2 regions of the Rhodococcus sp. NBC_00294 genome follow, and region 2 is predicted to be linked to the other one. Evidence: predicted binding sites of a transcription regulator. Region 2 holds the regulator's gene; the other holds the start of a gene.
What was found. The regulator HspR, encoded in region 2, represses chaperone genes until heat shock. The targets are predictions, from matches to a motif close to ANNTGAGTNNNNNNNACTCANNT.
Positions count from the first base shown of each region.

Region 1: a site for HspR is predicted at 2,056-2,078, ahead of clpB (ATP-dependent chaperone ClpB). Genes of this name have one in related genera too.

Region 1 is NZ_CP108043.1:510,086-513,497, reverse strand. Features, by position in the region: gene OHB23_RS02375 (WhiB family transcriptional regulator) at 87-380, shown strand; gene OHB23_RS02370 (DUF2277 domain-containing protein) at 511-768, shown strand; gene OHB23_RS02365 (globin domain-containing protein) at 762-1,925, opposite strand; gene clpB (ATP-dependent chaperone ClpB) at 2,132-3,412, shown strand, end outside.
Region 2 is NZ_CP108043.1:277,589-281,000, reverse strand. Features, by position in the region: gene grpE (nucleotide exchange factor GrpE) at 1-113, shown strand, start outside; gene dnaJ (molecular chaperone DnaJ) at 157-1,338, shown strand; gene OHB23_RS01280 (heat shock protein transcriptional repressor HspR) at 1,366-1,788, shown strand; gene OHB23_RS01275 (FAD-binding oxidoreductase) at 1,792-2,547, opposite strand; gene OHB23_RS01270 (alpha,alpha-trehalose-phosphate synthase (UDP-forming)) at 2,561-3,412, opposite strand, start outside.

The DNA of each region.
Region 1 (3,412 bases), 230 kb from region 2:
CTATTCGCATTAACTTTTTGGACGATTGTTCGTAATGTAATACTGAGAGCGTGACGTCGCATACGAGGCGAACAACGAGGAGCGTCATGTCGAAGCCCGTCCAGTTACCCGAGCCGATTGCCACGACGTGGGAGTGGCAGTTGAACGGATTGTGCCGCGGTATGGATTCTGCCGTCTTCTTCCATCCGGAAGGTGAACGGGGACATAAGAGAACAGCCCGCGAGGAGCAGGCCAAACGGGTCTGCGAGCAGTGCCCCGTGCTGATGCGGTGCCGTGATTACGCGGTGGCCGCCGGTGAGCCGTACGGCGTCTGGGGTGGTTTGTCGGCGCCCGAGCGGATGCTGGGAAATGCGCTTTCCGATCAGCGCGCAATCGGTTGAACAGATGAATTCACGGTGATCGAAAACTGCATGAAGCTTGAATTGGTGGACATTATCCGACGCGGTGCCTGTACAGCGTAAAGCTCTTCGGGTGTTCCCCTCGGACGGTGCCCGGTCTACCGTGATTCGCATGTGCCGAAACATCACCGAACTGCGCGGGCTCGAGCCTGCGGCGACGGACGAGGAGATCGAGGCGGCCGCGCGTCAGTACGTGCGCAAGGTCAGCGGACTCCGCACACTGTCGGACGCGAACCGGGACGCCTTCGAGACCGCCGTGGCCGAGGTCACCGCGTCGACCACCCGGTTGCTGAGCGTGCTCCCGCCCCGCAAGCAGCCGCCGCAGACGGTGCCGCCGCTACGCCGCCTGGCGCACGCGCACCCTCACTGACCCAGGGGATCGTGCTGGACGTTCTGCATCGGCGTCCCCACCTTGCGCAGTGCGTACAGGGTGGTACGCACCATCGACGGTGATCCACACACCTGGATCTGCCGATCGGCCCACGATCCGAACCGCGTGACCACCTGCCCGAGCTTGCCCACCATGGTGTGGTTCATGCCCGGCGGGAATTCGCGTGCCGGACCGGGCCGCCACCACGGCTCCTCGGGCTGCTCCACGACTGGCACGATGGTGAGCCACGGGTTGGTGCGTGCCAGGTTCCACAGCGTGTCCAGGTCGTAGAGGTCGCTCGGATACTCGCCGCCCACGAACAGATGCACCCGCGGATTACGGCTCCGCATCGCCATGTCCATCAGCTGCGCACGCAGGGGGGCGATGCCGGTGCCACCCGCGATCATGAGCACGTCCTCGCTGCCAGGCGACGTGTCCACACTGAGTCCGCCCAGCGGCGGCCCGAGCAGCCAGCGGTCGCCCACCGTGGTCTCCGAGACGATGGCCGGACTCACCCAGCCGGCCGACACCCGCCGGACGTGGAACTCGATGCCGCGGTAGTCGTTGGGTGCGATCGCGGGGGAGAGGTACCGCCACATCCGTGGACGCTGCGGGATCTGCACGCTGAGGTACTGGCCGGCGGCGAAGGGAATGTCGGCGTCCGTCTGCAGGCGCACGATCGCGAGATCGTCGAGCACGCGATGGTGCTCGACCACCGTCGCTCCCCAGTACGGCGGCAGGTCCTCGGTGTCGGCCCCGACGGCCATCGAGTTGCAGATCATCGACACCACGCGGCGCCACGCCGCGTCGGTCTCGTCTGTCCAGACGTCCGGGTCCGCCGTGGTGCGGAACGCGTCGACCAGCGCGTTCTGGGCGGCGAGGAAGTGCGCGCCGGTCAGGCCGTGCTTGCGGTGGTCACGCCCGAGTTGATGCAGGAAGGGCAGGAAGTCGCGGTCGTCGAGGTGCCGGACGACGTGGTCGACGGCGCGCAGGAGGCGGTGCCGCTGCTGATCCATGGCGGCGGGGAAGAAGCCGCGGAAATCGGGGTACTCGGCGAACAGCCGAGCGTAGAAGGCGCCGGCCACGGTGTCCGCGCCGTCGTCGGACAGCGCGGAGGCAACTCCGGCGCGCACTCGCGCCAGGGCCTGCGGGTCCAGCAATGGGCACCTTCGATAGTCGTGGCGGGTGACGGGTTCGTGCGCGAGTGGTGTGTCCGAGAGTAGTGGTCGTGTCCTGTCACGGCCAGCGCGCTGGGCGGCGCCCTCCTGCGTGGTGCGGCGTCAACAAACTTGAGCGGAATAGACTCAAGTCGACTAAGGTTGTTCTCGTCGACACACCCGTTCGACCCGAAGGAAGGTGACCGGTGGACTCGTTCACTCCCACCACGAAGACCCAGGCAGCGTTGACCGCTGCACTGCAGTCGGCATCCGCAGCGGGCAACCCGGACATCCGGCCGGCTCACCTGCTCGTCGCACTGCTCGACCAGACGGACGGCATCGCCGCGCCGTTGCTGAAGGCTGTCGGCGTCGACCCGAGCGCGATCCGCTCGCAGGCGCAGACTCTGGTGGACCGTATGCCGTCGGCCACCGGCTCCACCACCCAGCCGCAGCTCGGACGTGACGCGCTGGGCGCGATCACCGCCGCTCAACAGCTGGCCACCGAACTCGACGACGAGTACGTCTCGACCGAGCACCTGGTGGTCGGACTCTCGACGGGCGATTCCGATGTCGCGACGCTGCTCCAGAGGAACGGGGCGACACCGGCGGCTCTGCGCGAGGCGTTCACCACCGTGCGTGGCAGTGCCCGCGTCACGAGCCCGGACCCGGAGGCGACGTACCAGGCTCTGGAGAAGTACTCGACCGACCTCACCGAGGCCGCACGCAGCGGCAAGCTCGATCCGGTCATCGGTCGCGACACCGAGATCCGTCGTGTGGTGCAGGTGCTCTCGCGCCGTACCAAGAACAACCCGGTGCTCATCGGTGAGCCCGGCGTCGGCAAGACCGCGATCGTCGAGGGCCTCGCGCAGCGCATCATCGCCGGCGACGTCCCGGAGAGCCTGCGCGGCAAAACCGTCGTGTCGCTCGACCTGGGATCGATGGTCGCGGGCGCCAAGTACCGCGGTGAGTTCGAGGAGCGGCTCAAGGCCGTGCTCGACGACATCAAGAACTCGGCCGGCCAGGTCATCACGTTCATCGACGAGCTGCACACCATCGTCGGTGCGGGCGCGACGGGCGAGTCCGCCATGGACGCGGGCAACATGATCAAGCCGATGCTCGCGCGTGGTGAGCTGCGGTTGGTGGGCGCCACGACGCTCGACGAGTACCGCAAGTACATCGAGAAGGACGCCGCACTCGAGCGCCGGTTCCAGCAGGTGTTGGTCGGTGAGCCGTCCGTGGACGACGCGGTCGGCATCATGCGCGGCCTCAAGGAGCGGTACGAGGTGCACCACGGTGTGCGCATCACCGACTCCGCCCTGGTCGCCGCCGCCACACTGTCGGATCGCTACATCACCTCACGGTTCCTGCCGGACAAGGCCATCGACCTCGTCGACGAGGCCGCGTCCCGCCTCCGCATGGAGATCGACTCGCGTCCGGTCGAGATCGACGAGATCGAGCGTGTCGTGCGCCGACTCGAGATCGAGGAG
Region 2 (3,412 bases):
TCGTCGGCAGCGTGTTCCGCAAGGGGTACAAGGTGCGTGATCGAGTTCTGCGCACCGCCATGGTCGCCGTCGTCGACGGTTCGGGCGCCGACGCGGCATCCGACCAGGCATAGTTCGACCACAACGAAGATGTGATGTGAGAGGAGGAGGCGACCGGTGAGCCAACGGGAGTGGATAGAGAAGGACTTCTACAAGGAGCTGGGCGTCGCCTCCTCCGCGTCGCAGGACGAGATCAAGAAGGCGTACCGCAAGCTCGCGCGCGACAACCATCCGGACTCCAATCCGGGGGACGCGAAGGCGGAGGAGCGCTTCAAGGCGGTCAGCGAGGCCAATGCGGTGCTCTCCGACCCCGCGAAGCGCAAGGAGTACGACGAGGCCCGATCACTGTTCGCCAGTGGTGGTTTCGGACGCGGCGGATTCTCGCCGGGGGGCGGAACCAACTTCGGCGGCGGGGGTACGGCCGGCGGGTTCGACGTCGGTGACCTCTTCGGAGGTGCCGGTGGCGGAGCCGATCTCGGTGATCTGTTCGGCGGGTTGTTCAACCGTGGCGCGGCCGGTGGTCGTACCCAGGCCGCGTCGTCACGTCCCCGGCGTGGGAGTGATCTCGCTGCCGAGGTGACACTCGACTTCCGTGACGCGGCGGTGGGAACGTCTGTCCCGCTGTCCATCACGAGCCCGTCGTCCTGCACCACCTGCCACGGGAGTGGCGCGAAGCCCGGCACGAGCCCGCGGGTGTGCCCGCGGTGCAACGGTGCCGGTGTGGTCAGCCGCAACCAGGGCGCGTTCGGCTTCAGCGAGCCGTGCGACGACTGCCGGGGCACCGGCTCGATCATCGACGATCCGTGCACCGACTGCCGCGGCACCGGGGTGCAGAACCGCACCCGGTCGGTGACGGTGCGGGTTCCTGCCGGTGTCAGTGACGGGCAACGTGTCCGAGTGGCCGGCCGAGGCGAGGCCGGTCTGCGCGGCGCTGCCGCCGGCGATCTGCTGGTGACGGTGCACGTGAAGAGCGACGCCGTGTTCGGCCGCACGGGTGACGATCTCACCCTCACGGTTCCCGTCGCGTACAGCGAACTGGTGCTCGGCACGACGTTGTCGGTGCCGACGCTCGACGGCCGAGTCGGTCTGAAGGTTCCGGCAGGCACGGTGGACGGCCGCACCTTCCGGGTGAAGGGCCGCGGCATTCCCAAGAAGTCGAAGATCGGTGACCTGTTGGTCACGGTGAAGGTGGCCGTGCCGTCCGAGTTGGACGACGCGGCACGTGATGCCCTCGAGGCCTACGCTGCGGCGGAGAAGGCGAGTGGTTTCGATCCCCGCTCCGGGTGGCCCGGAGCCTGACGGTTCTGATGCGAGAGGAGAGATGAGATGACTCGGACGCCCAGCGATCCGCAGGATGCGCGCGACGCAGGCGCGGACCCGGATGCCCGGATCTTCGTCATCTCCGTCGCCGCCGAGCTCGCCGGCATGCACGCCCAGACACTGCGCACCTACGACCGTCTCGGACTGGTGACGCCGTTCCGCACCACCGGCGGTGGGCGACGGTACTCTCCGCGCGACGTCGCGCTGCTCCGCGAGGTGCAGCGTCTCTCGCAGGACGAGGGCGTCAATCTGGCGGGTATCAAGCGCATCATCGAACTCACCAATCAGGTGGAGGCGCTGCAGGCCCGCGTCACCGAGATGGCGACCGAGCTGGCCAAGGTTCACGCCGGGTACCGACGCGATCTCGTTCCGGTGCAACGCAGTAACGCGCTCGTCGTGTGGACGCCGCGCAACCCGAAGCAGACCTGACCCTCACCCCGTGCGGATGTTCTCCGCGGGGGTTCCCGTCGTCACCAGGGCACGCGTCGTGAAGCTCGACATCGCCGGTGATCCGCACACCAGCACGCGCTGCGACAGGTACGGCCCGCGCCGCGCCACCACCTCGCCGACGCGGCCGACGAGGTACTCGTGAGGTGCGAAGCCGGAGTCGGGTGCCGTCTGCAGCCGCACGGTCTCGGCGGCATCGAAGAACTCGTCGCGGTACGGCGGGTCCACGGGCTCGTCCACCACCGGGATCACCGTGAGCCATGGCGCTGATCGCGCCATCAGGGACAGCATGTCGGCTGCATAGAGATCGCGGGGGTGCCTGCCTCCCACGTAGAGCCGCACCCGCGGAGGTCGTGGCCGACGTGCCAGGCCCAGCAGCAGCGCGCGCATCGGTGCGAGACCTGTTCCGCCCGCGACCATCACGACGTCGTCGTCGGTGTCGTCGACACGCAGGTCGCCCGCCGGGTCGTCGAGAGTCCAGACGTCGCCCTCACGGGTCTCGCGGACGATGCTGCGACTGACCCAGCCTGCCGGTACCTCGCGAATGTGGAACTCGTACTTGCCGTCTCGCGACGGGGGCAGGGCGGGGGAGTACCGACGAGGCAGGTGCGGCGAGGTGGGCACCGTCACGGCGACGGACTGCCCCGCGGCGAACGGAACCAGCTCGCCGACGAGGCGGACGATCAGGAGATCACGGCGCAGCCGATGGCACTGCACCACTTGCGCTTCGACCACGGTCACCGGTTTTCGCGCATCACATCGTCGCCTGACCGATGTCCCGGTTGGAGATCATCTGATTGGGCTCCTCGTCGCCGGTGCGTCCCAGCGCGGCGAGGAACGACCGCGCCCAGCGATCGACGTCGTGCGCGAGGACCTGCCGCCGCATCGCCCGGATGTGGCGTCGGCCCGATTCCGGCGTCTGCCCGATCGCGGCCATCATCGCGTCCTTGACGCTGTTCAGATCGTGCGGGTTGCACTGGTACGCCTGGCGCAGTTCGGCTGCGGCGCCGGTGAACTCGCTGAGCACGAGGGAACCGCCCAGGTCGCTGCGGCACGCCACGTACTCCTTGGCGACGAGGTTCATGCCGTCGCGGATGGGCGTCACCAGCATGACGTCGGCGGCCACGTAGTAGGCGATGAGCTCCTCGCGCGGAATGGGGCGGTGCAGATAGTGCACCACCGGATGCCCGACGCGGCTGAACTCGCCGTTGATGCGCCCGACCATGCCCTCGATCTCACCGCGCATCTGCTTGTAGCTCTCGACGCGTTCGCGGCTCGGTGTGGCCAGCTGGATCATCACGACGTCCTCGGGATCCACCCGGCCCTCGGTCAGCAGTTCCAGGAACGCCTCGAGGCGGACGTCGATGCCCTTGGTGTAGTCGAGTCGGTCGACGCCCAACATGATCGTCTTCGGATTGCCCAGCTCCTCGCGCATCTCTCGTGCACGATCGCGCACCGGCTTGCGCCGCGACTTCTCGTCGAGATCGCCCGAGTCGATGGAGATGGGGAAGGCGCCCACGCGCACGGACCGGAAACCCACCTGCACCACACCGAGTTTGGAGCGGACTCCGATGTTGCCGCGCGAGGTCGGCTGGCCGGCGAGACG